4 regions of the Brevibacillus sp. AY1 genome follow, and region 1 is predicted to be linked to each of the others. Evidence: riboswitches for the same ligand, from Rfam matches in the RefSeq annotation. Region 1 holds a riboswitch; each other region holds the start of a gene.
The links. Region 1 has a riboswitch for S-adenosylmethionine ahead of JZI27_RS03545 (sugar ABC transporter substrate-binding protein). Riboswitches for the same ligand answer to the same signal wherever they lie in the genome.
Positions count from the first base shown of each region.

Region 2: it holds a riboswitch for S-adenosylmethionine, as region 1 does, so the genes downstream of both, JZI27_RS10490 (BMP family protein) here and JZI27_RS03545 (sugar ABC transporter substrate-binding protein) in region 1, are expected to answer to the same signal.
Region 3: it holds a riboswitch for S-adenosylmethionine, as region 1 does, so the genes downstream of both, metK (methionine adenosyltransferase) here and JZI27_RS03545 (sugar ABC transporter substrate-binding protein) in region 1, are expected to answer to the same signal.
Region 4: it holds a riboswitch for S-adenosylmethionine, as region 1 does, so the genes downstream of both, JZI27_RS06825 (aminotransferase class I/II-fold pyridoxal phosphate-dependent enzyme) here and JZI27_RS03545 (sugar ABC transporter substrate-binding protein) in region 1, are expected to answer to the same signal.

Region 1 covers NZ_JAFLPN010000002.1:29,640-37,015, forward strand. Annotated here, with positions in the region: gene JZI27_RS03535 (hypothetical protein) at 1-239, opposite strand, end outside; gene JZI27_RS03540 (ATP-binding protein) at 300-1,559, opposite strand; SAM riboswitch class I at 1,757-1,873, shown strand; gene JZI27_RS03545 (sugar ABC transporter substrate-binding protein) at 1,983-2,999, shown strand; gene JZI27_RS03550 (sugar ABC transporter ATP-binding protein) at 3,070-4,554, shown strand; gene JZI27_RS03555 (ABC transporter permease) at 4,556-5,554, shown strand; gene JZI27_RS03560 (alpha/beta fold hydrolase) at 5,634-6,446, shown strand; gene JZI27_RS03565 (hypothetical protein) at 6,476-6,835, opposite strand; gene JZI27_RS03570 (hypothetical protein) at 6,807-7,172, opposite strand; gene JZI27_RS03575 (TetR/AcrR family transcriptional regulator) at 7,347-7,376, shown strand, end outside.
Region 2 covers NZ_JAFLPN010000009.1:110,583-117,958, forward strand. Annotated here, with positions in the region: gene JZI27_RS10475 (M20/M25/M40 family metallo-hydrolase) at 1-56, opposite strand, end outside; gene JZI27_RS10480 (DUF3298 and DUF4163 domain-containing protein) at 140-757, opposite strand; gene JZI27_RS10485 (methyl-accepting chemotaxis protein) at 973-2,451, shown strand; SAM riboswitch class I at 2,538-2,652, shown strand; gene JZI27_RS10490 (BMP family protein) at 2,854-3,897, shown strand; gene JZI27_RS10495 (ABC transporter ATP-binding protein) at 3,991-5,520, shown strand; gene JZI27_RS10500 (ABC transporter permease) at 5,495-6,565, shown strand; gene JZI27_RS10505 (ABC transporter permease) at 6,552-7,376, shown strand, end outside.
Region 3 covers NZ_JAFLPN010000032.1:3,927-11,302, forward strand. Annotated here, with positions in the region: gene JZI27_RS19530 (Fic family protein) at 1-645, opposite strand, end outside; gene JZI27_RS19535 (glycosyltransferase family 2 protein) at 817-1,182, opposite strand; gene JZI27_RS19540 (response regulator) at 1,253-1,960, opposite strand; gene JZI27_RS19545 (sensor histidine kinase) at 1,998-3,140, opposite strand; gene JZI27_RS19550 (polysaccharide deacetylase family protein) at 3,137-4,153, opposite strand; gene metK (methionine adenosyltransferase) at 4,329-5,540, opposite strand; SAM riboswitch class I at 5,677-5,777, opposite strand; gene JZI27_RS19560 (hypothetical protein) at 5,832-6,284, opposite strand; gene JZI27_RS19565 (S8 family serine peptidase) at 6,309-7,376, opposite strand, start outside.
Region 4 covers NZ_JAFLPN010000005.1:11,042-18,417, forward strand. Annotated here, with positions in the region: gene JZI27_RS06820 (trans-sulfuration enzyme family protein) at 1-895, opposite strand, end outside; gene JZI27_RS06825 (aminotransferase class I/II-fold pyridoxal phosphate-dependent enzyme) at 892-2,055, opposite strand; SAM riboswitch class I at 2,152-2,270, opposite strand; gene JZI27_RS06830 (pyridoxamine 5'-phosphate oxidase family protein) at 2,366-2,824, opposite strand; gene JZI27_RS06835 (DUF5665 domain-containing protein) at 2,944-3,276, shown strand; gene JZI27_RS06840 (hypothetical protein) at 3,279-4,751, opposite strand; gene JZI27_RS06845 (hypothetical protein) at 4,966-5,238, opposite strand; gene JZI27_RS06850 (YlaH-like family protein) at 5,251-5,577, opposite strand; gene JZI27_RS06855 (hypothetical protein) at 5,581-5,889, opposite strand; gene JZI27_RS06860 (glutathione peroxidase) at 6,058-6,534, shown strand; gene typA (translational GTPase TypA) at 6,653-7,376, opposite strand, start outside.

The DNA of each region.
Region 1 (7,376 bases):
AGTGGGCGGTACCAGGCCTGGTTTTTACGCCAGTAGGTCCTGGAGAAGAAGAGCAGGAAGATATTCAGCAGCCCGATCATCGCAGATGGGGAATCTTCCAGAAAGTTGATATCTTCAATGGCCCAATGAGGCATCCACAATAGGGCGATCAGGAAGTTGAGGAACAGGGTACCATAAAAGACTGGTTTGAAAATTCTAGCGTCGTTGCGTGCCTGATGACCGGCTTCCACCTGTTTCATCCCGGTACTTTTCCATTCGGGGAGCGGTTCGTAGGTCTTAAATTTGCGTGTGAGGATCGATTAAGGAGATTCGAATTTCATCGGAAATGAAATCGTAAAGGTCGTACCGATCCTTGGTATGCTGTTTACAGCTACCTTCCCGCCCATGACGTGTATCGCATTGTACGAGTATGTGAGTCCAAGTCCTGTGCCGCTCGACTTGGTGGAAAAATAGATGGAGCCGAGGCGACTCATTTCTTTTTCACTCATGCCGATTCCGTTGTCCTTGATCTCCAGGATGGCCTGACTCTCTTCGGTTTTGAGAAGCAAGGTTACTTTCCCTTGTGCGGAATGAGAGCAGGCTTCGACAGCATTTTTGATAAAGTTGACCAGAACCTGTTTGATTTCATCGGGATTGGCCATGATCAGAACGGGTGTCTGGGGAGCTTGAACCTCCAGCTCCACATTATTCATGGTGGCAAAAGGGAACATGACGTCATGGATGGTAGTGATTTGGGCGGACAGATCGATCCGTTCATGCCTCTCTGACAGTGGTTTGGAAATCGAGAGGTAGTCGGACAGGATAGCCTCGGTGCGTTTTACCTCGTCCAGACAGATCGTGATATACTGCTCCACCTTGGGCAGGTCATCGGGAGCCTCCTTGATCAGCTTCAAAAATCCTTTCACGGCTGTAAGCGGGTTGCGCACTTCATGGACCAGAGAGGCAGCCACATGACTCATCGTGGTAATTTTCTCGTTTTGGGCATGACGGATGAACATTTCTTTATCTTCTACAGCCTTGCTGAACAAGGTCATGAGCAGCCAGATGCCGATACAATTCTTCAGCGGAATGGTAATCGCGTGGTACGGGATGTTTTGCACAAAAAAGGAATGCAGGAACAGGTAGGTCATCAGCATGGGAAGGGCTGAAAAGACGATGCCGGCTACTAGAATGATGGAAGTTTTGTTTTGAGAAGTCCGATATTTTTTGGCAAAGACCAGAGAGAGGGAAAACGAAACGACTAAGATCAACAAGGCGACCCATTTTCCATCGCCGCCCAGATAAAGACGGTATATGACGAATTCGACAAGGAGAATCAGACCTGTCTGAATTCCTCCGTAAACAAGTCCAAAAAACATGATGACGTAACGAATATCAAAAATTAAACCCTCTACGGCGCTGGAGGCAAAGGTCATCGCCAGCAGCAAAGAGATCGAGCTGGTAATCAGAATGAATAGCGAGCTGTAGCTCCTCATCTTGTCTCTGTAATAAATGTTGTACATAACAAAAGGGATCAGAGCAAAAAAGAGCTGAAGAGTAATTTCTTTGATAAGACTCAATTCGCATCCCCACCAGAGGTTTTCAGTCTATTTGGCCATCATAGTTCGACAAAACTCACATTAATTCCTTTTTTTACAAACGCAATGTACAGTTTGAAAGACAACTCAAATTTTTAAAAAACCAAGTTGACATCTAGGTGATTCTTGAATACTATTCTGTTATAGAACTTGAATTACACTTGTGAATATGTAAATTACTCTTATCCAGAGAAGGCTGAGGGACTGGCCCTATGAAGCCCGGCAACCTAGTACGAGTTATTGGCGTACCAAGGTGCTAATTCCTACAGGTAGATCGCATACCTGAAAGATAAGAGGCGTAGATCTGTGATTGAAGCCTCTTTCTTTATATAAAGAAAGGGGCTTTTTGATTGCTCAGGCCTCTTCTTTGGATCAAGGTAAACAGACAAAAGGGGGTAAAACAATATGAAAAAGCATGTTAGTCGGATTAGTTTTTTGGCATTGAGTTTGTCCTTGTTATTGACCGCTTGCGGAGGCGGTGCTGGTAGCACATCCCAGGGTGGAGATGCGGCAGCTGGAGACAAAAAGCGGATCGCTTTGGTGATGCGCCAGGATGTCGGAACCTTCTCGGCACAATACATCAGCGGCGTAAAAGCAGAGGTAGAGAAACATGGCGGCGAGCTGACTGTCTTTAACGCCAATACGGATCTGGCGAAAATGGCGTCCAATCTGGATGCGGCAGTCAACCAGAACTTCGATGGCATTCTGATCGACCACGGAACGGCGGAAGCGCTCCAGCAAGGAACCCAAAAAGCAGTCGACAAAAAGATTCCAGTCGTCTTGTTTGACACCGATATCAGCATTCCGGGAGTGCCTGTCGTCGAGCAGGATGACCAGAAGCTGGCTGAACTGAGCCTGGAACAACTGGCGAGTGACCACAACGGTAAAGGAAACATCGTGAAGATCTGGGTGGCCGGCTTCGCACCGATGGAAAAACGTCAGGTGAAATACGAGGAATTCCTGAAGAAATATCCAGATATCAAAGAAATCGCGGCATTCGGCAGTGCGACGAACAATACCGCAGTAGATACACAGACACAGATGGAAGCGATCCTGCGTCAATATCCGAACAAGGGAGACATCACTGCTGTCTGGGCAGCGTGGGATGAATTCGCCAAAGGAGCGACTCGCGCGATCCAGCAAGCAGGACGTACGGAGATCAAGGTTTACGGAATTGACCTGAGTGACGAGGACCTGCAGCTGATGCAAGCAGACAACTCACCTTGGGCAGCTACAGCAGCCGTCGATCCATCCAACATTGGCCGTATTCACGCGGAAACGGTCTTCAAGAAAATCAAAGGGGAAGAGGTTCCCGACAGTGTGAAGCTGAATCCATTGCTGGTCAAGCAGGATGACTTGCCAAAGGATAAAAAAGTAACGATGGCAGAGTTGTCCCAATATATCACTGAGTGGGGCAAGTAATGCGGATCGTGCTGGTTGGTTATTCCCGTTGATCCATCAACGGGAATCTTCCATTTAGGGGGTGAATGGGATGTCGATTCTACAAATGAAAGGAATCGTCAAGGCTTTTTCCGGTGTGCCTGCTTTGCGAGGAGTCGATTTTGAAGTGAAGGCAGGGGAGGTTCATGCTCTTCTGGGAGCGAATGGCGCTGGAAAAAGCACGTTGATGAAGATATTGACGGGGGCGTATCAGACTGACGAAGGCTCGATCTCGATCGATGGGGAGCAGCTGCAGATTCATTCGCCTCAGGATGCCAAAGCGCAGGGTGTACAGTGTGTCTACCAGGAGGTGGATACCGCTCTGATCCCTTATTTGAGCGTGGCAGAGAACATTTTGCTGGACCAGCTCGTGCAAGCCAAAGGCACGGATTTGATTCGGTGGCCGCGAATCTACTCACAGGCGGAAGACATTTTGCGCGAGTTTGGCTTTTCGATCTCGGTCAAAAAACAGGTAGAAGCATGTACGCTGTCTGAGAAACAGCTGATCCTGATCGCGCGAGCCACTGTGCAAAAGGCGAAGTTCGTCATATTCGACGAACCGACGGCCCCACTGAGCAACCGGGAGTGCGAGCGGCTGTTTCAGATCATTGCGCAGCTGAAACAGGCAGGAGTCGGGATTATCTACATTTCGCATCGCCTGCCGGAGATTTTTCAAATATGCGACCGAATCACGATCATGCGCGACGGTCAGCGGGTGCATACGACGGAAACCGCTGCAACCGACATGGACGAAGTGATAAGCCATATGCTGGGGAAAAGCTTTGCCGAGGAGTTCCCGAAGGTCGATGTGGAGATGGGGGAGCCCCTTCTGGAGGTTGCCGGGGTAAAAGGCGGCAAGGTTCGCGGTGCTGACTTGACGGTGCGTGAAGGAGAGATCGTCGGTGTCGTAGGTCTGGTCGGCGCAGGAAAGACTGAGCTGGCGCGCCTCCTCTTTGGAGCTGATCCATGCGATTCAGGTGACATTGTGCTGAAAGGGAAGCGGCTTCGCCTGCGAACACCCAAGGATGCGGTAGATGCCGGTATCGTCCTCGTGCCGGAAGAAAGACGCAAGGAAGGGATCTTCGTAGAGGAGTCGGTCAAGCGAAATTTGTCGGTAGCGACTCTGTCGTCTGTATTCGGCTTTGTACGCCATAGTCTGGAAGCCCTGCAGGCCAATGAGCTGATCGAGCGAGTCGGAGTCAAAACAGCGGACAGCAGCTTGCTCGTGGGTCTGCTCAGCGGCGGCAATCAGCAAAAAGTAGCGATCGGCAAATGGCTGGATACCGATTCTTCTATATTTATGTTCGATGAGCCGACCAAGGGCGTAGACATCGGAGCGAAGAGCGACATCTACCGCTTGATCGGCAATCTGGCAGCAAATAAAAAGGGTGTGCTCTACTTTTCCTGCGAGTTTGCAGAAGTACTGGGAATCGCGGACCGGATTCTGGTCATGTGCGAGGGCAGAATCGTCAAGGAATTGGATCGCGAGCAAGCAACTCAGGAACTGATCATGTATTACGCAAGTGGAGGTGAGTAAGATGGAAGGACAAAAAACGAGTTTGTTTGATTGGGTCTATAAATACGGTACGGTGGCGGTAATCGCCCTGGTTGTACTGTATTTCAGTCTGACCAATCCGTACTTTTTCACATACGACAATCTGAAGGATATATTGCGTTCGATCTCGATTGTGACGTTCGTTGCGATCGGGGTTACGTTTTCACTGATCGTCGGAGGATTTGACCTCTCGGTGGGCGCCACTGTTTCCCTGACGACGGTGACCGCAGCGTCCATGATGGTCTGGTATGAGCAGGGACCGTTTCTTACCCTGGTGGTGCCGATCGTACTCAGTCTCTTGGTCGGGCTGGTCAACGCTTTTCTCGTCGTAAAAATCCGCATTCCGGACCTGCTGGCTACACTGGCGATGCTCTATATCGTCAATGGCGTGCACATGACCTACTCCAAGGGCTACTCGATTTATGCAAACATGCCGATGCAAGACGGGACCACGGCTCCGGGCAAATTCCAGGAATGGTTTCTCTGGCTGGGCCAGGGGGAATGGTTTTCTGTGCCTGTTCCGGTGATTCTGACCTTTTTGTTGGTCGCGATCACGCACGTATACCTGACCTATACCAAGCAGGGACGCATGCTGTACATGACAGGTGGCAATCTGGAGGCAGCCCGCTTGTCCGGGATACCTGTCAATCGTTATCGCACGCTCGCCTACGTGCTTTCCGCTCTGTTTGCTGGACTAGGGGGCATGCTGTTGGCGGCCCGTATCGGAACAGGACAGGTGAGCAGTGGCAGCTCCATGCTGATGGATGCGGTAGCAGCAGCCTTTGTCGGCTTCTCGGTCTTTGGGGTAGGCAAGCCCAACGTATTCGGTACGTTCGTGGGTGCGATCCTGATCGGGGTGCTGTTGAACGGCATGACCATGCTCAATCTTCCCTATTACGCCTACGATATTATCAAAGGGGTCGTGCTGGCATTGGCACTGGCTGTTACCTACTATCAGGTGAGAAGAAAACGGAAGGCGTAATGCCGTCGTGTTCCAGAGAATGGTAAACCTTTTCTTATATGCACAACCTCTTATATAATAGGTCCGGGAGGTTGTGCTTTTGATTTACTACAAGACGTACATACGTGGAGAAAATTGTGAATGGGTGACCTTTGTACACGGTGCCGGCGGAAGTTCATCCATTTGGTATAAACAGCTTCGAGCTTTCAAGGAGAAGTTCAACATCTTGTTAATTGATTTGCGCGGGCATGGAAAATCCAAGAATGTGAAGCGAAAATGGTTTGCCGATTATACTTTTGCAGATGTAAGCAAAGATATCATCGATGTGTTGAACCATCTGAACATTTCCTCCACCCATTTTGTCGGGATCTCGCTGGGGACGATCATTGTTCAGTCGATTGCCGAGAAGGAGCCGTCCAAAATCCGCTCGATGGTCATGGGTGGTGCCGTCATTCGTCTGAATTTTCGTTCCCAGGTGTTGATTTCGCTGGGCAATTTGGTAAAGCACATCGTCCCTTACATGTGGCTGTACCGTTTGTTTGCCTGGGTGATCATGCCGAGCCAAAGACATCGGGAATCACGCTCCTTGTTTGTACGAGAGGCCAAAAAGCTCTGTCAAAAGGAATTCAAGCGATGGTTCAAGCTGACCAAGGGTGTGAATGGTTTTCTATCTAACCTGTTGGCAAAGGAAACCGAGATTCCTACTTTGTATATCATGGGTGAAGAGGATTACATGTTCCTGCCATCCGTTCAGTCACACGTAAAAAAACAGAAAAATTCCAAACTTAGCATGATTGCCAAATCTGGTCATGTGGTCAACGTTGATCAACCAGATGAATTCAATCGTCTGTCGATCGGCTTTATCCAGAGGCATCATAGTCGGGTGTTTGCGGGCTTGCATTTTGCCAGGTAGGATGTAGCGCTTTTGAGAAGGCTCTCCAGCTACTCGCGGTAGGAGTAGGATTCCCTAAAGCTGACCCCATGCTCGGCAGCATAGTCTACTTCAAGCAGCAGATAATCGCTAATCAGCGAAAGATCTGCTGTTTTGCTATAATCAAACGTCTGGAATGATACGGACAGTTCCCCTGCCCAAAAACCTAGATCCTGCAATTCCACAGAGTCTGTGTTGCTTTCTGAGGTTTTGATCAATACGTACGTTTTTTCGCCGAGCAGCAAGTAGTGTTTTTCCCAATCCGAAGAGGCCATCCATTGGGTTGCCCATTCACGAACTTGGACAGGAGCCTCCTCTATTTGCAACATGCGGTAGCGTTCGTCAGCTGAAGCGTAGCCAGTTGGTGTCATCCAGTTGGAACCCGTAACTCTCCATATGTGATCGAGGTTGTTCAAAATCATGGCCAGCTCCTTTATCATCCGTTGAGTTGAACATCTTCACCAGATAGTCATAATCTTGCATTACTTGGTTATCTCCTAGATTCCTCGTGGATTCAGCTTCATGTAAGTTCTCGATCTGCTTTTGAAGCTGTTCGATCTGGCCCAGCATGGTCATTTCCGTATGCTGTCGTATAGCCAGCTCTTTGTCCATCGTTACCGCTGCGTTGCTGGCGCCTAATAGATAACCACCATAGGCTCCAATACCTAACAGCAGGGCAAAAACAATCGAATAGAGCCATTCCTTCACACGTGCACCTCCCAACATATGGAAATATCCAATCAGATAAATATTTTTCTCTACGGAATGCTCAAAAACCTGCAATCAGGGTGATTTTGCCATTTATCTTGCCGGATACGGTATAATCAGGGAGATGAAGAGTTCTGCTTGACCATGAGCAGATATCAAGAAAGGTGGCCGCTTATGGCGAGAAGAGAAAAGCAGATCAAGCGG
Region 2 (7,376 bases), on a different contig from region 1:
TGGACTAGCCCGCACAAGAGATGGATTAGCTGATCCTTGGTCTGCCATTTTTTCATGAGTAGGGCCCCCGTTTTTGTAGGATAGTGGAGTCTAATATTCCCTCTTGAAATCGGATATCCTGCCTGGATTTCACGGATCGTCAGTCTGCTGACAGGATGCTGAGCGGGCTATTGTCCGCGACAATGGCTTCGATGTCGTACACAGAGATGGGGAACATCGGAAAGCCGACATAGTATGGGCTTAATTCATAGAGCTGGAAGTAAATGACCAGCGATTTGTCTGCGACATAAAAGTCTTGTTCGGGCGAGATCGTGGTAAAGGGGTTCAAGGTAGGAATTTGTCTTTGCTGGATCTGCTTCTTGATGTTTTCAGATAAGATTCTCACGTAATCACTGCCGGGCTTGAACAACTCGCGCAAATTGTAGATCTTGCCAGTCTGTACATCGGCTGTCAGCGAGCCGAGAAACGTCATGGGATGAGCCATCGGCGGCGTGTAGGCAAAGTTGCTCATGGTAACGCTGAAAATGCCTCGTTCATTGGTTTTGATCTCGTAGCTTCCCTGCATCTGTGTATTTCCCTGTATCTGAACGCGTTCCTGTTCATGGATCAGTCCATTGACGGTTTGCAGCAATGATTTGTTAATCTGCTGCTCAGCCTGTTGGTTGGACAGACCGGTCAATTGTGGATAGTAAATCCGCGTATGGGGGCGCGTTATGGTTCGCGTCAGGACACTGACAGGCAGTTGATTTCGCTCCATGTTTATCTGTTCCTTCCTTTTGGATTCATTGTGTACGTTCTGCTTCCTATCAGCCTATTCCGCTCTGGAATAAGTGGTCAGTAAAAGCCGTGATTATTTTATTGGAAATATTTCTATTCTTTATCAAATTCTTCACAAGTTCGCATGAATTTTGCGTTTCATACGTTCTATAATGGGGAAGAAAACCACATGTAAGAGGGAAAAGGGGGGGAATCATGATTCAGTTAGTGCGAAACACCCTGACAAACAAAGAAGGATTTATGATTTTTATTTTGTGGAATCATCTCTGGATGGCAGGCTTGATCGCGTATCAAATGGATGTGAACTTCTGGCTCGTTACTTCACTGGGACTGCTGGTGACCCTGATTGTATCGCCGTATTATTTCATTCGTAAGGACAGCCGAATCATTCGTTACCTAGTAGCTATTGGACTTATGTTTTATGCGATTTCATTCGATCACTTTACCCCTTATGAAGAAGTCTCGTTTCTTGCTTTTATTGTATTGGGATTTTTGGCTGCCTATCTGGATTGGAAGCTGGTGGTGTTTGCCGGCATTACGCAAGCCATCGCTACGGGAGTCGGTTTTTACACGAGACAGTACGATCTGTTCAGCGGTGATTTCTCTGAAGTAAATCTGATCGTGCGCGTCGTCGCGATCTTCGTAATGATGATTGCACTCACGTATTTGTGTCTGGCTGGACAAGCTTCTTTGAGGCAAGCGAATGCAGCGAGACAGGAAGCAGAGGAGAAGGAGCAGCGTTTGGTAGAGATGCTGGAGCAAATCCAGCTGATGACGGAACAGTTGGACCGCACTTCGCAATACGTACACGGGCACGCTGAGGGAACCCGACAAAATACAGATGATATGATGATCGCCTTCAAGGAAGTCGCGACTGGCATGGAGGCACAGGCGAACTCCACCGTGAAGATCGAGGAGGAAGTCCAGCAGATCGACCAGGAAATCGTATCGGTGACCGAGAAAGCAAACATGATGAAGACCGAGGCGGATCAAAACAACAGACGTCTGGTCGAAAGCGTAGCGAGAATGAATGAGCTGTCCACCCAGATGGAGCAGATCGTGCAAGCCGTTCATGTAGCTTCTGCGACGATCAACCAGTTGAATCGTCAAGCCAACCGTGTAGAGGAAATCGTCGGGGCCATTAATCAGATCGCATCGCAAACCAACCTGCTGGCACTCAATGCCGCGATCGAGTCGGCTCGTGCTGGTGAGCATGGACGCGGTTTTGCCGTAGTCGCGGACGAGGTACGCAAGCTGGCGGAGGAAAGTGCCACTGCTACACAGGAAATTAACCAAATCCTGCAATCGCTTCATCAGGAAAGTCAGAACGCCGTCTACCATATGAGCAATGGGGAAACCTCGGTTGCAAAAGGAAAAGAGCTAGCGGTACAGACGGTCGCTGCGATCGAAGCGGTACGAGCAGGAATGGAAACGTTCCTGTCTGCCACGGAGCATGTTCGCACGAGTATGGACCTGGTAAAAAGCCGTTCTGGCGAAGTGGCAGCCGAGATGTCTACCATTACCGCCGTAACCGAAGAATCCGTAGCCAATCTGGAAGAGTTGTTCGCAACCGCGGAGAACCAGCAGTACAAGGTTCGCGAGATAACAGATGAGTTGGGCGAGCTGAACAAGCTTTCCCACAGCCTGCAGCAATCCTTCCAAACCAAGGAATAACGCAAACTGTATTCCCAGATGAAAATAATTTACGTTTTTCAAAGAGTCTGTTAAACTAAATCCGTATCAACCGAATAGATTCACCTACCTTATCAAGAGCGGCGGAGGGACTGGCCCGATGAAGCCCGGCAACCACTGTACCATGTACAGCAAGGTGCCAATTCCTGCAAAATCCAAAATGTGGATTTTGACAGATGAGGAAGAGGATAGCGATAGCTGCGAACTCTTCCCAAAAGGAAGAGTTTTTTTGTTTGTTGAAAGGAGAGAGGTGGAATACACGAACGTTTTTAGTATATTTTATGAAAATATACGCATATAATGTTGTTTTTTTGCCAAAAAAAACGTACATTACCTATTAGAGATCAAAAACGCGAAAGAATTTGTGTGAGAGAGGGAGACATCATGAAGAAGTTATGGTTGGCTTTAACGACATTTGCCGTTTTGGCAACAGGTTGCGCTGGTGGCGGAAATGCACCGGTAGACAATGGACAAGCCTCTGGACAAGCTCCAGCGGAACAAAAGGAAGAACCAGCAGTGAAAAAACGCATCGCTTTGGTCCTGCCTGAGAAAATCGGGGTAAACCCATTCTTCCAGCAAATGGACGATGGTGCCAAAAAAGCAGCTGAAGAATTAGGTGCTGAACTGAAAACGATCGAATCGACCGACTACGGCGCGATTGAAGAAAATCTGCGCGTGGCTGTAGCTGAACAATATGACCTGATCATCACATCCTCCTTTGAATCCGAGGATGCCCTGAAAAAAGTGGCAGCTGAAAACCCTGATCGCAACTTCGCGATCATTGATACCGTGATCGACCTGCCAAACGTTCGCAGCGTAACTTTCCGCGAGCAGGAAGCAGCCTATCTGATGGGTGCTGCTGCTGGTCTGGCGACAAAAACAAACAAAGTAGGTATGGTCGTAGCGATGGACATCCCTTTGTTGAAGAAATGGACAGGCGGTTTTTCTGAAGGCTTGAAAGCCACCAATCCAAATGCTGAATTCATCGTCAACTACGTGGGCAGCTTCACCGACCCGGCAAAGGCGAAGGAGCTGGCATTACTGCAAGCTTCTCAAGGTGCTGACTTCATCAACGGCGCTGCTGCTGTTGGTGACCTGGGCGTTTTTGAAGCAGCCAAGGAAAAAGGCTTCTATACCGCAGGTCAAGACGTAGACCGTACTGTGATCGATCCGGAGCACATCGTATTGTCCCAGCTGAAAGGTACAGATGCAGCAGCTTATGAAACCGTGAAATCTTTTGTAGAGGGTACATTCCAGCCTGGAGTAGTTACCTATGGTTTGAAAGAAAAAGGCGTGGGCGTTACCTATATCACACACGACAGTGCAACCCCACTGCATGCCTTCATTGGACAAGAGGTTGTAGACAAAGTAAAGGCAATCAACGAAGAAATCGTGGCGGGTACGCGCAAAGTGCCTGAATCGTTCTAATCGAACAGCTCAGTGAAAATGGCGTGACCGACTACGGTTGTAGTCGGTCTGCTGTTGTATGGGGAGAGGAAATGACAAAAGGAGGGGATCGCGATGGCCCACCGATTAGAAATGAGGGAAATGACCAAGAAGTACGGCGATTTTACTGCCAACGACAAGGTGTCGATCACACTTGGTGCAGGTGAAGTACACGCTATCGTCGGAGAGAACGGGGCGGGAAAGACGACGTTGATGCGGATGCTGTACGGGATGGAACAGCCCACATCTGGGGAAATTGTGCTGAATGGAAAACCGGTTGCCTTTCGCGGTCCGAACGACGCGATCCAGCATGGGATTGGCATGGTTCATCAGCACTTCATGTTGTTTGGCGAGTTCAGTGTGGCAGAAAATATCGTAATTGGCTACGAGCCTAGGAAGAGCGGCTTTTTTCTGCGCAAAGATGCGGCAGCCAAGGTGCGCGAACTGAGTGAGCAGTACCGCATTCCTGTAAACCCGCAGGCTCTTGTCGCGAATTGCTCGATTGGAGAGCAACAGCGGGTGGAGATTCTCAAGGTATTGTACCAGGGCGCAGACATCATCGTTTTGGATGAACCGACAGCAGTTTTGACACCACTTGAGGTAAAAGACTTGCTGCAAACTATCCGTAATCTCGCGGAGAGCGGGAAAAGCGTTATATTGATCACGCACAAGCTCCAGGAAGTGATGGAAGTAGCCGATCGAATCACCGTGCTGCGCGGAGGAAAGGTGACAGGGAGCGTAGCCAAGGATCAGACCAATGTGGACGATCTGGCACGCCTGATGGTCGGACGGGAGCTGCAGCAATTGAGTGAAAGGCTCCCGCTGGATGGCAAGCCTTTGCTGCAGGTGGAAAATCTGACGGTCCGCGATAAACAGTCGCTGTTGGACCAGGTGAGCTTCACCGTTCATCACGGAGAAATTGTGGGGATTGCCGGGGTTTCTGGCAATGGACAGTCCGAGTTGCTGCAAGCGATTAGCGGCCTTCGGAACATCCAGGATGGTACCATCCGATTGTCGGGTGTTGATGTGACCAATCAATCGGTAGCCAAGGTACGTGAAACAGGACTTTCCCACATCCCGGAAGACCGTTATTTATGGGGGACCGCGAAGCAGGAGAGCGTGGAAGAAAACGCACTGATGGGCTACCAGCGAAAACCGGCTTACTATCGTCGCGGAGTGATTTTACGTGATGCCTTCCGCCGGGTCGTACAGGAATGGGTCAACCGGTTTGCGATCAAGACGGGTTCCAAGCAATTGAATGAACAGGCAGGCAATCTCTCTGGGGGTAACCTGCAAAAGCTGATCGTCGCTCGAGAGCTGGGGCACGAGACCCCGTTTTTGATGGCCGCAGAACCGACACGTGGTGTCGATATTGGCGCGATGGAGTACATCCATCAAGCTTTGATTGAAAAGAGAAACAGCGGAGACGGTATTCTGCTCGTTTCTTCAGAGCTTTCGGAAATCATGGCTTTATCCGACAGAATCCTGGTCATGTACAAGGGACGGATCGCAGGAGAGCTGTCCCGTGCAGAGGCGACAGAAGAAAAAATCAGCGTGCTGATGGCAGGAGGAAGCGTTCATGGTAGCAGTCAAAGAGCTGTGTAAGTCACTGGTTCAACCGCTTTTGGCCGTCATCATCGGCTTGCTAACCGGGGCGCTGGTGATTGCTGCAGTAGGGGAGTCGATTATCGGCACGTATCAGGAAATGTGGAAAGGGGCTTTCGGTAATTTTTATTTCTTTTCTTCCACATTGGCTCGTGCAACGCCGATTATGCTGATCGCTCTCGGTCTTGCCCTGGCTTTCCGTGCAGGGGTTTTTAACCTGGGGGCAGAGGGCCAGATGGTTCTCGGGGCTATCAGCGCGACACTGGTAGCGATCTACCTGCCTGCACCGGGAATCGTGAAGATACTGGCAGCGTTGGTTACCGGGATTGTGGCTGGCGGTCTGTGGTCGCTCATGGCCGGGTACATGGAAGCCAAATTCCGCATTCCTTTGTTGATTTCCACGTTATTGCTGAACTATATCGCGGTGTTGTTTGCCAGCTATCTGGTCAGCGATCCCTTTCAGGATAAAAGCGGTTCCGCTGCACTGGCTCAGACCGTCATGCTGGAGAAAGGCGCGTGGCTGCCTAAGCTGTTCGCGGGAATGAGTGTGCATAGCGGCTTTATCATCGCGATTGTAGCAGCATTGCTGTTGTTTTGGGTCATTCGTTTTACACCGTTTGGCTATGAAGTGAAAATGCTCGGTCACAACCCGTTTTTTGCCCAGTACGGTGGGATTCACCGAATCAAGGTCATGCTGACCGGAATGTTTGCCAGCGGCGCGTTTGCGGGGTTGGCGGGGACAGTAGAGGTGCTCGGCGCTCATTACCGCTTTGTAGATGGAGCCTTGACCGTACCCAATTTCGCTTGGACAGGACTGATGGCGACCTTGCTCGCGAATTCCAATCCGATCGGAGTGATTTTTACGTCGATTCTGCTCGCTGCCTTTCAGACAGGGGCGATGGGCGTGGAGAGGAATACCGAGGTTCCGTTGGAGCTGGCGAGCGTGATTCAAGCGGTGCTTATCCTGTTCATTTCCGCAAGATTCAGCTACAGCTGGTGGAAACAGCGGAAGAAGAAAGGGGGAGAATCGCATGGAGTGGCTTGATTGGTCCCTCGTTAGTTCGACGATCCGCATGGTGACGCCGATTTTGTTGGCTGCTCTGGGCGGAGCGCTCTGCTCACGTGTCGGTATTTTTAACGTCGGCTTGGAAGGCCTGGTGCTGGTTGGCGCATTTGCCGCGATCGTCGGGAATCATTTTACCGGGAGTTTGTTTCTGGCGGTTTTGTTCGCGGCTGCGGCCAGCGTGCTGTTCTCTCTGTTATTTTCCTACATGACGATTGGGTTGAAGGCGAATGAGATTGTCGTTGGTGTGGCCATCAACTTTTTGGCATTGGGACTTACGACCTTTGCCCTGCGTGCAGTCTTTGATGTGAAGGGAGCTTTCTACGACAAGGACATGGCTGGCCTGCCGCGTCTGGAGATCCCGCTCATTCACGATATCCCAGTCTTGGGGGAAATCGTTTCCGGTCACTCGCCATTGGTCTATCTGGCGTTCCTGGCGTCGATTCTGCTCTATATCTTCTTTTATCGTACCGTTACCGGCTTCCGCGTTCTCGCGGTGGGAATGAACCCGGTCGCAGCGCGCAGTCTGGGGTTGAAAACAACTCGTTTGCAGGTGATGGCGATTCTTCTTTGCGGCGTCCTCTGCGGTGTAGCAGGCGCACAGCTTTCCCTGGGACAGGTGACGATGTTTACGGAAGGGATGACGGCTGGTCGCGGCTTTATCGCGCTGGTAGCCATGATGATGGGACAGTCCCATCCACTCGGCATCCTGGCATCGAGCTTGTTGTTTGGTTTTATGGATGCACTTAGCATACGCCTGCAAGGCTTTTCGTTGCCGACACAATTTACGTCC
Region 3 (7,376 bases), on a different contig from region 1:
GATACTAAGGATATATGTAGCGAGAGCCCGTGCTGTTCGTCCATTTCCATCATAAAACGGATGAATCGTTAAGAGTTGGTAAGCTGCGATCCCCGCTCGAATAGGTGCAGGCAAATCTCTGGCATCATCACTATTAACCCAAGCAACAAATGATTTCATTAGTTGTGGTACATCATTTGCTTCTGGCGGAATATATTCAGGTTGTCCTGTCACACTGTCATAAACTGCAAATAACACCCCAGGTCTCGTAGGACCCCTATATTCACTTTCTTCCGTTCTTCTTCCTGAGCCCCTGATTTCAATGATAGAATGCAATCGCTTTATAAAATCTTCACTGATAGGAATCTTCAGCCTTCTCGAAGTACTTAAAAAGGATAGCGCATTCCAATAATTCCGCACCTCTTGTTCTGCCTTTAACCCTTGCCGATCACGATTTTTCATAATGGCCTCAGAAACTTCTTCCAAGCCCAAGGGATTCCCTTCAATTCTGGTCGAATAATGAGTCATTTTTAGTTTTGCTTCTTTACGCAATTCTTTTTCAATGTCTTTTGGGAGAGGAAGCATTTCAACTGTATTTTTATATTTTTCAATAGACATTAAGGATTTTACGATCCTATCGTTATATTTGAATCGTGGTTGATACACAAAACTGCCCCCCTTTCTCACTTCTGGACATTCGCTATTCAATGTTATTTCCTCGTTATTTATTCGCTATTTATTCGCTATTTATTCGCTATTCGCTCGCAACCTTTCGAAAACAAAAAAAGAGCACACCGGCTCTTTTCCATTTCGCAAAGCTCACCCATCTCCAGATGGCTAAGCTCCTGCCTTCTCTTGCCTCAAGTCAATGATAATCGCCTTGGTCTGCGCCAGTCCATGATGACCGTCTGTGGACCAGCAATACGGATAACGTTCATACAAGGCAGCCATTTTCTTGGTATCATCCACAGATCCTTCATCCTGCAGGGTAATTCGTATCGACTTGCCGCTCCAATAAGAACGGAACAGCAAGCGACGAATGACACCCTCCAGCACCTGCTCCGAATCACGGAGCAGCAATCGATAATGCTCATCAGGGAACTCAGCCGCGCTGCCCATCCTGTCAGTCATCCGCTCGAGCAGCATCACCAACAAAGAGGAGCAGCCGAACGTCGCTAACAGCCATACCACCATATCTGCCATCACGGTCATACCTCCTCTACCTTACAAGGTATGCCAGATGGCTTGGACAGGGGACTACAAGGACTGCAAATTACAATTTAACCCAGCCGTTTTTAATGGAATTAACTACTGCTTGCGTACGGTCTTGTACGTTTAATTTTTGCAAGATACTGCTCACGTGATTCTTAACCGTCTTTTCACTGATAAACAAAAACTCGCCAATCGCTCTGTTGCTCTTTCCTTCTGCCATCAGCTGCAAGACTTCGCGTTCACGGCGCGTCAAGGATTCGATGATACTCGGATCTACCGTATGGGTATCATCAGTGGCATAGCTGCGTTCTGATGCCCCTTCTTGCTCACTCAGCCGTCTAAACTCTTCAATCAGTTTTCCCGTTACCTTGGGATGTATGTATGCCCCGCCACTTGCGACAACCCTTACGGCATCCACCAGGTCAGATGTTCCCATTTCCTTCAAAAGATAACCCGATGCACCTGAACGAAGCGTTCGGTAAACATAGCCCTCATCATCGTGAATGGAAAGCATGATTACACGTGTATCTGGACTGGCGGAAATCACACTTTCAGTTGCAGAGACACCATTGATATTCGGCATGTTGATATCCATCAGCAGCACGTCAGGCTTGTATTCTTCCGCCAGCTTAGAAGCGTCTCCACCGTCAGCTCCCTCGCCGACCACCTTAAAATCGTTCTCCATCTCCAAAATACGCTTTACGCCTTCGCGAAACAATTGATGGTCGTCTACAATTACGATCCGGAGCTCTTGCTGTCTCTTTTCCATGGTTCTTCCCCCTATTCAGATTATTTATGTCGCTCGTTCATATTTTGAGTGGAATCTGGAACAATACCTTCGTACCCTCTCCAGGAGCTGACTGTACTTCAATTTCTCCTTCCAAGAGCTGTGTTCGCTCATTCATTCCCAAAAGCCCAAAGGAGCCACCTGTAGCCATCCGTTCATTCAAATCAAAACCGATGCCATCGTCCTTCACGACTAAACGCAAAGATTCCTGCAAAAATTCCAGTTTGACCTGTACTGTATTCGCATTGGCATGCTTTTCCACATTGTTCAAACATTCCTGCACCAATCGAAATATAGCGGCCTTCACCGAGCTTCGCAGCGGCGGCTCCACACCAAATACGACCAGATCAATCGTGGTTTCAATGCGTTCCTCGCACGTTCTGATATATTTTTGCAAGGTCGGAACCAGCCCCAAATCATCCAATGCCATCGGACGAAGATCAAAAATAATTCGTCTCACATCTGATAAACTCATTCGAACCATTTCTTTTAACTCATGCAGTTCCATCTGCGCTTCGAGGATGCGCTCGTTCTTCAGCATGCGTTCTACGATTTCGGAGCGAAGTACGACATTTGCCATCGACTGCGCTGGTCCATCATGGATTTCACGCGCTACCCGCTTGCGTTCTTCCTCTTGTGCCTGAATGACCTTCAAATTCATCAACTGATGCTGCTTGGCCGATTCCAGCGCCTCGCCGATTTTACTTAAATCACCAGTCAGATACCCCAGCACAACCCCCATTTGGGAGACAAGCTTTTCTGCGCGTACGATGGTCTCCTCCAACGTGCGCAGCTGTCGCTCCAAATCGTTTCGCCTGCGCTTCAGGTTGTTTTCCCGTTCACGGAAAATAGAAAGATCCACCTGGATTCGACTCGCTTCTTCATAGGCAATCCGAATATCTTCCTCGGTGTACATATGAAAATTGCGGCTCACCAAAACAAGTCGATTACGGGATTTGCGATAGGCAAGCTCCAGTGCATCCACCTTTTGAATCACCTTTGAGATTTCCTGACGCAGCTCGTGAAGATCCAGCTTCATCGAATTTCCTTGCTGTCTGGCATTCTCTGCTATATCAAAAATTTGGCTTTTACTCGTTTCCACTGTTTCAATTGTTCGTTTGATGACTCCATCGAGCACGCTGATGTCGATTGCTTTGTTCATGACTGCTCTCCTTCAAACGTGTTTTTCGCATTCGTGAAAAGTTGATGGAGCTTCTCCAGGTCCATATTGCGTGTCCCGACGTCAAATCGAGTAATTGCAAAAGGATCTGTCTGACTCGTTACCACACCCGGAGTAGAATTAAAGACAAATCGGTAACCGGCCTGCTTCGCTGTCTCCAGAACGACGGGGTTGGTGTAGCCATATGGCAAGGAGAGTACCTCAACAGGACGTCCCAACCAATCACTCAAACCGATCCTCGACATGCTAAAATCCACATAGAGCCGATCTCGATATTCTTTCTCCTTTTCCAGGCGTTGCAAATCTTCCAAATAGACGGGGGCGGTCACAGGCCCCATCTCTCCCCATTCATTTCGCTCTTTTTCTCCATGTAAGCTGTAGGTGTGGGAGCCAAAATCGGCTAGCCCCGTTGCGACCAGTTCCTTTACCTGTTGTCGGGAAAGGGGTGTCGTCATATTTTCCCGCTTTCTTTCTGCTACATCTCTCACACGGCCCGCAATAGCAAAATTGACGGATGGATAGTTGTATGTACGCATGATCGGAAATGCTTCTGTGTAATAGCTCTCGTATCCATCGTCAAAGGTAATCAGTACGGCATTGGCAGTCGGCAGACTCCCCGTATTCATGAATTGCACAAACTCTGTTAATGTTATCGGATGCAAATCATTTTTGTGTAAAAAAGACATGTGCTGAGCAAATTGATCAGGAGACAGAGCATAGGGTTGATTCGATTGCTCTGCTACGTGATGATAAGACAAAACGACAACCTGATCGCGGTACCACTGTTTGCGCGGAACAGCTGTTTCTTCTACCGTTGTGACGTTCGACTCAGCAACTATTGGTTCACTTGTGCTTATTGACGTGTTCACCTGAGGAAAAGGTTGCACTTCGAGAGTATTATTTTTTACCAGGCGTTGCCCTAAGAGCAATCCGACAATGACGAACATGAGCAGAAAGATCACGAACATGAGAAGGAAGAGCCTTTTCTTCGGCAAGAGTACCCCCTCCTCCTCTTCTTCTACTCTAAAGAAATTCGACAGACACTGAAAAATTCCTTTATGCACTGCTATCCAATAAAGGTGGAAGATTATACAATAAACGGTCATTGCCGTTAGACATTTTTCACAGAAAAAGAGCCCAGTATCGCGACTAGGCTCTTTTTTACGTTTATTATTTTGCCAATTGGCTAGCGTCTTGTTTCAATGCATCTGCTTTGTCTGTGAGCTCCCAAGGAACATTCAGGTCGTTGCGACCGAAGTGACCGTAAGCCGCTGTCTGTTTGTAGATAGGACGACGCAGATCCAGCTGTTTGATGATTCCTGCAGGGCGCAGGTCAAAATGCTTGCGAACCAGCTTAACCAGATCTTCTTCCGAAATGGTTCCTGTTCCAAACGTATCAACTGCGATAGAAACAGGTTGTGCTACACCAATAGCGTAAGCTACCTGCACCTCGCACTTGTCAGCCAAGCCAGCAGCCACGATGTTTTTGGCTACATAGCGCGCTGCATAAGCACCGGAACGGTCTACTTTGGTTGGATCTTTACCGGAGAACGCGCCACCGCCGTGACGTGCATAACCGCCGTACGTATCTACGATGATTTTGCGTCCAGTCAATCCAGCATCCCCTTGAGGTCCTCCGATTACGAAACGGCCTGTCGGGTTGATGAAGTACTTGGTTTCTGCGTCCAGCAATTCAGCAGGAACTACAGGCTTGATCACCAGTTCAGTCAGGTCCTTTTGAATTTGCTCCAGGGTAGTTTCTGGTGCGTGCTGCGTAGAAATAACGATGGTGTCGATACGAACAGGCTTGTCGCCATCGTATTCAACCGTTACTTGCGTTTTACCATCAGGACGCAGATAGGACAGTGTGCCGTCTTTACGCACTTCTGTCAAACGGCGAGCCAGTTGGTGAGCCATGCTGATTGGCAAAGGCATCAGCTCTGGCGTTTCATTGCAAGCAAAGCCAAACATCAAACCTTGGTCACCAGCACCAATTGCCTCGATCTGCTCATCGGTCATTTTACCTTCACGCGCTTCCAGAGCTTGGTCTACTCCAAGCGCAATGTCAGCAGATTGTTCACCGATCGCTGTGATAACACCGCAAGTATCTGCATCGAAGCCGAACTTAGCGCGATCATAACCGATTTCGCGAATCGTTTCACGAACCAGTTTTTGAATGTCCACGTAAGTGTTGGTGGTAATCTCACCCGCTACGAGTACCAGACCTGTTGTTACGGATGTCTCGCAAGCAACACGAGCATTCGGATCTTTTGACAGGATTGCGTCAAGAATGGAATCGGAAATTTGGTCACATATTTTATCCGGATGTCCTTCAGTTACGGATTCAGATGTGAACAGACGACGACCTTTTTGCAAAGCCATGAGAAAAAACCTCCTTTGACCTCATACAAATAGTGTGGTAGCCGAGTCAGGATTTTATCGACGTAAATGCAGGCAAAAAAAACCTTTTCCACCATATAGGGAGGAAAAGGTTTGCGCGCTTTATGCTTCCTTCATCCTCTTATCGGCCAGAACAGATGTCCGTTCTGCTGGTTAGCACCGCTCTAGTCGGTTGCCGGGCTTCATAGGGCCAGTCCCTCCGCCTGCTCTGGATAAGAGTATCCATTACGGATTCTAGAATAATTGTTTTTTCCAGTGGTGTCAATAGACAACTTAACGCAGTTCGTACTTGCCCCGAACCATGATGTGAGCGACCCCATCGTATTGTGGAGCCAGACGCAAGCCACGGTTGTCGGACCTTGCAATCAGGAGAAGATGATTGTGGCCAACACTGGCTCCTGCGCGCAAATCGGCCCCAGCAGTCAAGTCTGTTAAACCGTCGCCATTATTTCCCGCTACGGCCTGAACTTGTCCGGTCCGAACGATAAATTCAGTCCCTTCAAAGCCGTACAACGTGCTTCCTGGATACAGCTCTACGACAGTCAGGCTGCTGCCACCTGCGCTTCCACCCAATGCCTGAATCGCTTTGTCCACGTAGCTTTTGGTCACCACTGGATCATCAACTGAACCCGGTACACCGCTCACTCCATCAGCCATCGCCTGGGATGTGAACAACGCCATTCCCCCAACCATTACCGCTATCAATCCTTTTGTAAACTTCTTCATCGTTGTTCCTCCCCAATTTCATCTCTATAGTTTGTAAGACTTGGAGATCAGCACGACAACCTCGGCACGTGTGGCAATCCCTGTAGGTTTAAACAGGCTGCCGTATCCGCGCAACCACTCTCTAGTGGTGAGGGCCTCGATCGCTGGTGAAGCCCAGTGGCTCGTAGGCACGTCTCGGTAGCTGGAAACACTTCGCGGATACCAGAGAACATTGTGCGCTCTGGCCACCATCGCTGCCATCTCCGCACGCGAAATCGCTTGATCGGGCTTCATCTGCCGATTGGGATACCCTTTAATGATTCCCAATTGATAAGCTAGTCCCATATTATTATAAGCCCAGTGACTTCTCGACAGGTCCGTAAATGTCGTTTTTCCTGAATAAGTGCCTACCTGCATGCGATTCGCCTTCATGGCCTGGATCAGCATCGTGGCAAACTGTGCTCTTGTCACAGCCTGATCGGGCTTGAATGTCGCATCATCAAAGCCCTTGACGACTCCCTTGCTGCTCAAGCGGACAATTTCATTGCGTGCCCAGTGCGTAGAAATATCGCGATAGCCTGCGATCAGTTCCTGCTGATTGACAGTCAGGCGGTACAAATCATATTTGAACGACGTCGCACTATTTAGACGAATATAGTACTTCCCTGGTTGCAAACGTACGCCCAACACTTCTTTGCCTTGATCTGACAGCTGAGCCACCATGTTTGTCGTCGCAATCGCGTAATCCAGGTTGCTATTGCTATAGAGCGCGATCCTCATCCCGCTTGGAACCGGAACAAATGGAGCGCGAATGCTGACATAAGATTCCTTATTGACGGTAAATTGAAACCAGTCTGTATCCGTAGCCGTCGGGAACGTGCCAGTCATCAAATACCCGCCCTCCAACGGAGAAGCCTGCCGATACGTATCATTCGGTTCATTTGGATCTTTTTTCACCGGAGTAAAATTCAAATCCAGCGTATACTCAGCATTTACCGCGTTCTGTTCATACTCACTTACTCGTATGAAGTACTTTCCAGGGGAAACCTCTTTCTGTACCCGCTCAGTCGGGTCATCCCGATCTCCGCTGTCGTAGGCAGGGTCCCACTTCGT
Region 4 (7,376 bases), on a different contig from region 1:
ACGAAAGGACTGCGCCATGACCGCTCGCCTGTCTTTCCTGAACGTGGTGTCCCTCATGCGAATGCAAGCCGGTATAATAGACACGGCTCACAGCAGGATGCTCCGCAAGCCAATGGGCAATGTGGTCTGCTGAGCGTGTGCCGACATCCAGTCTTGCTTTCAGCGTTTTTAATCCTCTCATCACCAGCCAGCTATCCTGCGCGCCAAGAATGGCTCCCATGCCGTTTTGAATCATATACAGCTGATCTCCCAAGGCTGCGTCTTTCGTGACTGCCAGACCAGCCACCACGTCGCTATGTCCTCCGATAAATTTGGTTGCACTGTGAATCACCACATCTGCTCCCAGCTCCAGGGGTCGTTGATAATACGGCGTCAGGAAGGTATTGTCCACGATAACCAGCAGCTCGTGTTGTTTGGCCATTCTGCACACTGCCGCCAGATCTGTGACCTTCAGCGTCGGATTGGATGGCGTCTCCAGATAAATGCCTTTGGTAGCCGGAGTAATCGCTGCCGTCACTTGTTCCACGCGGGTCGCATCCACAAAGGTCACCCCGATCCCCATGCGGGACAGCACCTTGGTCAAAAATCGAAAGGTACCTCCATAGACATCCTCTGCGACAATGACGTGATCGCCCGAGGAAAAGAGCATGAACACACTGGAAATGGCAGCCATACCGGATGCAAAGGCAAAACCCCTCTCTCCTCCTTCCAATACGGCAATTGCCTCTTCCAGCGCCTGTCTGGTCGGATTTCCAGAGCGTGCATAATCGTAGCGACCAGGGCATTCCAGATCTGCTTGATGAAAGGTCGAGGCTTGATAGATCGGTACCGAAGAAGCACCTGTGACCGGATCAAAACAAGATGTACCATGCAGCACTTTCGTTGCAAAGTTCATCGAACAGTCCCCCCTGCTACCAGGCTAGCGTCGAGTGCCTGTGTCAAATCCTCGATCAAGTCGTCAGGATGTTCAATGCCAACCGACAAACGCAACAACCGGTCACATACACCCACATATGCGCGAATTTCTTGCGGGATGTCTGCATGGGTCTGCGTTGCCGGATACGTACACAAGGACTCGACGCCACCCAGACTTTCGGCAAAAGAGATGACCTGCAGATTCTGTAAAATCACGGGCACCTGTTCAGCTGAACGGACACGAAAGGATACCATGCCGCTAAAGCCACTTGCCTGTTCCAACTGCGTCAGGTACCCAGTATGGTCCTGCAGCCCCGGGTAAAAGACCTCGGCAACGGCCGCATGATCTTTCAATCGCTGTGCTACTGCCCATGCATTAGCCTGATGACGTTCCATGCGCAGTGCCAGTGTCTTGAGGCCTCTGATCAACAGCCAGCTGTCTTGCGGTCCCAAAACAGCTCCGATGGTGTTATGCAAAAACTTCAGCTTCTCCGACAATTCAGCTCCTTTTGACACGATCAAGCCAGCCAGCACGTCATTATGTCCACCCAGATACTTGGTCCCGCTGTGCAGGACAATATCAGCGCCAAGCTCCAACGGCCGCTGACAATAAGGAGTCATGAAGGTATTGTCCACGATGGTCAACAGGCCATGCTCTTTGGCGATCTGCGCGATCAGACGAATGTCCGTGATCTGCATGAGCGGATTGGTCGGCGTCTCAACAAAAATGGCTCTTGTCTGCGAACGGATGGCAGTTCTCACTGCTGACGCATCACGCAGGTCCACATACGTAAATGCGAGTCCATAACGGGTCAATACCTGCTCAAACAAGCGATATGTACCGCCATACAAATCCAGTGAAACGAGAACGTGATCTCCTTGTGAAAACAAACCCATAACAGTGTGGATCGCAGCCATGCCTGAGGCACAGGCAAACCCACTGTCACCTGATTCAGCTGTCGCAATTGCCTCTTCCAGTATTGCCCTGGTCGGATTCGCCGTCCGCGTATAATCAAAGCCTGTGCTCTGCCCCATCCCCGGATGACGGTATGCGGTTGCGAAATAGACGGGAAAATTGATTGCCCCTGTGTTTTCGTCTCTTCCTACTCCTGTCTGAACCAGTTTTGTTTCCAAATGCATGATGATCTCGCTCCCCTCAAATTCAACTGCGAGGGCATGAAAAAAGCCCTCTTTCCTCTGAAAGAAGGCTTTGATTACGTCACCGTAAACAAATCCTTCTCATCTGTCAGAGTTGAATCACTCTGCAGGAATTAGCACCATTATCTCCCTGTTAAATACAGGTGATTGGTTGCCGGGCATCATCGGGCCAGTCCCTCCGCCGCTCTGGATAAGAAGAATACACTATTCATTTATGCTGTAATTGAACCTAATACTACCGGAATGGTTGCAATTTTGTCAAATCATTTTTTTCAAGAAAGTGGAATTGAATCTATGGACCTTTTCGAAGTGCTGCCATTACTTGACCATCCAGCTTCATCGCCGCTTTTTTATCATACGTTTTCTCGTATTGTGGTTCTACAGAGATTCGGGAACCATAAAACATGATGTCCCGGACCGAGTAAATCTCCATCTCAATCATCGCCAGCTTCAAAGGCACCTCTGCCATTCTGTCAGTCTTGATGGCTGCGCGTCCGTTGACAGCATATGAGGAGTCAGCTACGATCAGATGAAGCACGACCTCAGGCTGTTTGGCGATGTTTGCAAGGATCCGGGAACGGTTATTTACGGCGAAACGAATCAATTGCACAGATTCAGCAAACGTCCATGACAAAGAATGGAGCGCAGGTGCCCCTGTCTCATGGTCGATCGTCGCAAGTGTAACAAAGCGCTCTTGCTGCAGGAACGAAAACAATTCTTCGGACAATGTTTGGGAAACCGTTTCAGCCATGCCACTGCCCTCCCAGGAAAGATATGTAAATCCATTGTACTCTTCATTCGCCTTGATAGGCAACCGAAACTGCATGTTGGATCAAACCCGATCCAGAACAATCAGAAGGAGGCTAAAGCATGTCCCCAACAGAACGATTGCTTGCCCAAATCGATCATCTCTCCAAGGAAATCGCGGAAGTACGTAAACTGAATGAGCGAATGGACAAGATCGCCATGTTTCTAGAGGATATACGTTTAGCGGATGTCATTCAAAATTACACAGCCCCGCGCAAGCTGCTTTGGACGAATTTCCTCGCAGGTCTTGCCCGGGGGCTGGGTCTTACGATCGGGACTGCCATCGTATTGGCTTTATTCGGTTCACTTTTATCCCAATTTCTCTCGATTCCGATCATTGGCGATTACATCCGCCAGATCATAGACTATGTGGAGTCATATCGACAAATCAAATAAGATTAATCCTCATCTTCGTCATCATCGTCGTCATCGTCATCGTCTTCATCGTCGCGATCCTTGTCTTTCCCCTTCTTGTCCTGGTTTTTCCAATATCCGTAGGCATTGCCATTTGGATGCTTGTTATCTTTGGTCGTAACTGTTTTGTACGAGATTTCTTTTTCAATCACGAGCTTGCCATCTACATACAGCTCCAGCTTGACGTCGTCACCATTCCAAGACTTGTTTTTGCCAGAAAGAGAGAACGTGTGGTTGAACTCACCATGCGCATTTGGTTTTACAACCTTTTTCTGCCCATTCGGAGCGACAATCGCAAGACTTACATTTTTGTTCTTGTTTTTATCCCAGCCAGCAACCGTACCGCTGACCTTGATTTTTTTCTGCTTTGCATCGATTTCGGCAACTCCTGTAAGGGTATATACCTTAGCCGTATTCTCCGTCTTATTAATCACCTGGACATCGATCGAAGAAGAAGAGAGCTTCTTATCTCCCTTGTAGATTTCTACCAATGCTTTTTCTTTCCCCTCTGTTACATCCTTGAGGGTAAAGCTGAAGCTGCCTACATCATCCCACAGCTTTTGGACCTTCGCTGATTTTTTGACGCCATTGTAGGTAACGTATATCTTGTCAGCAGGCAACTTGACGATTCCGCGCAATTTCAGTTCGGATTTTTTGGCATCCAGCACCGAATAAGTATGCATCAAGAGCTGTGCGTCATCTTCTGTCTGTGGTACCAGCTTGACTTTTTCACTGTCCACCAATTTCGTTCCCGCATAGGCTTTCACAGTCGCATACTCATCCTTGGAGCTGCCATTCCACAAGAAGCTGACGGCAAAGGTAAGCTCACTGGTCGGCACCACGGTGATGGTATCGCCATTCGGCTTGGTGACGACGATTTTGGTTACATCAGGTGTGACGATCCCTTTTATATATGCCTTGATACCCTCGGTCTCTGCTTGGACACTGACGATTTCCTGATCATCCAGGAAGCGTACTTCCAGCCAAATATTCTTGTAGTGCTCCTGATAGATTCGTTCCCATTCCTCCGTATGGTCCTGCATGAATGTCTGCAAATGGGTATCCAGGCCGATTTCGTCCACAACCATATACAGATGCTCCGCTTGTTGCTTCAGCAGGATTTGCAAGGTGTCCGGATCGTTCAAGGCCAGGTCTTTCAAATTATAGCGCGTCGTTTTTTTCCCCTCGTCGTTCATCACGACCTTTGTCGATGTAGGCTTCAAACCGGAAACAGCACTGGCTGTTACCTGAGTTGCAGTTGCGGGGCTGGCTGCTTTTTGTGTGGTCGCAATAAGCTCCTTGTTCGCGATCGGTGTCGTTGTGACTTCTCCGACTGTTACCTTGGCAGGGGCAGAGTGTGTTTCTACGCTTGCACTTGCCAATAGTGGTGTTACTCCACCAATCAAGACGGCCGTCGTTACAACCGCTACTACGGGCCTGGTCATATATTTTTTCATCGATGTTGCCTCCCTCAAGTCTACTAATATTTACCTACATCACCCTGCGGCAAACTTACTGACGAGGCGTATTCAAGAAAGGTTGCAACTCTTGAAAATCTATTTCTTTATACACAGGCCCAAAGTCCTCAGAAGTCAGCCTCCATGCATAAAAAGCTCCTCCAAGTCGCCCTTTGGATCTAGGGACTTGAAGGAGCTTTCTCATTTTGGCCTTTTATGTATTATACCGGGGTTCATTATTAATCGCGATCAACAAGGCTTGTACAGACTCTGCGGGGTATCTGCTTTCCCATTCTTCACTATCGGACCGCCCTGTCAAGACGTACCAATCACCATCCTGCCGATAAGACAGCTCATTCATTTCATGATCCTCACGCAACATCTCCCGAAAGAAAGAAGCTGTATTCAAAGCGGATTGATCATCTGGTCTGGCATCGGCTACGACTTGGATTTGAATCCAGTTAAACAAGGCGTCATCACGCTTCATGCCGTATCCTCCTTAACTCCGTTTATTGGCATCAGGTTTAATCCGTACTTTCACAATCACTAAAATGGCGATCGCAACCATCATAGAGCTCTTCACCGGAAGCTGTACGTCTAAGATAGCAAAAATAAGTGAGCCAATAAACAAGAAAACAAGCAGCAATACCGTCTTCAATATCGGCATGCGCCAAGTGGTAGCAAATCCCAGATAGTACACGAGAATCAACTCCACGAAGATGATCCATGCCCGGTTGCTATCTGCCCAGATCCGAAAGCTATCATAGGCTGAGAGCTGGTCCGGATTTGCAGGAACGTATTGAGATGCAAGTATGAGCCAATCCATGTCTTATCCCTCCTGTTTCACCTGGGACAAGCCACTCTCGTGCAAGCCATGCAGGCAAACCTTTTCTTCTCGTACTTCATTTTCCTCGTCCACTGAAGCTTCCAGAATGACTGGCAGTTGTTCAAACATTGGAGATACGAAAAATTTCGTCAACGTCTCGCTGCAAGCCGCATCCATGTCATTACGTATTTTCGTGTGAAGCCCCCGCGGGTTCCTGGTGAACGCCTGCAAGGACTCGGCTTCCATGTTCAACGCGTCCAGAGCAGTATGGTACTCATCCTGTTCGACGCGAATCTGGCATTCGACTTTCAATCCGGGTCCACTCCTACATGATCAAGATCTATCCTTTTCACTTTATCAGGTGCACGTTGCCCTGTCAAAACTCCTGCTGCCCTGCACATCCCCGCGCTTCCCGAGCTGGCAAGCTTTGGAACGCACATGATATGATGGTTCTATCTGATAGAAAAAGGTGGGAATACCATGAGTATTTACGAGATTTCCGTCAAGACGATTACAGGAGATACGACTACGCTGGAGGCGTATAAAGGAAAAGCTCTGCTCATCGTAAACACAGCGAGCAAATGCGGTCTTACCCCCCAATACAAAGGCCTGCAGGAATTGTATGATCGCTATCGCGAGCAAGGCTTCGAAGTCCTCGGTTTTCCCTGCAACCAGTTTGCTGGACAGGAGCCCGGCAGTGAAGAAGAAATCGCTCAATTTTGCGATGTCAACTACGGTGTCACTTTTCCGCTCTTTGCCAAAATTGACGTCAACGGAGCAGATACACACCCGCTTTATCAACATCTGAAAGCACATGCGCCCAATGGCGAAAGCCAGGACATCGAGTGGAATTTCGCCAAATTCCTTATCGATCCGGATGGCAGCGTCGTAAAACGAATTGGCGCTCGGGTACAGCCAGAAGAACTGACTTCAGACATCGAAAACCTGCTCAAGTAATGCCAACCAGCTCCTGCATGCGCAACGTGCGGGAGCTCCAAGCAGCATCCTCTTGAAAGCAAGAAAAAGCCGCCTCCTCCTGTACACAGGATAAAGCGGCTTTTGATCTATTTCATCCTTACGCTTGCGGCTGAGCTTCCCAACGTCTTTGCTTTTCGTAGCGCTCACGATCGGATTTGTTCAAATACTTTTTGCGGAGACGAACGGATTGTGGAGTTACTTCGCACAGCTCGTCGTCATTCAAGTACTCCAACGCTTCTTCCAGTGTCAAGATGCGTGGTGTTTTCATTTTCACCGTCTCATCCTTGGTAGCGGAACGAACGTTTGTCGCATGCTTTTCTTTACATACGTTTACCGTCAGATCGTTGTCACGGTTGTGCTCACCCACGATCATGCCTTCGTACACTTCAGTACCTGGATGAATGAACATAATCCCGCGATCTTCTACCGACATCAAGCCGTAGGTTGTCGCAGTTCCTGTTTCATGTGAGATCAATACACCTGCATGACGGCCACCGACAGCACCTTGTACCAATGGACGGTAGCTGTCAAAGGAGTGGTTCATGATCCCGTAGCCGCGAGTGATCGTCAGGAATTCCGTACTATAACCGATCAGTCCACGGGATGGGATAATGAATTCGAGGCGCACTTGACCGAATCCATTGTTAACCATGTTGACCATCTCCGCCTTGCGATAGCCCAAGGTCTCCATGACAGAGCCGGTATACTCCTCTGGTACGTCGATTACGAGCATTTCTGCAGGCTCCATCTTTTGCCCATCAATCAAGCGAATGATTACCTCCGGCTTGGAAACGGCCAGCTCAAAGCCTTCGCGCCGCATA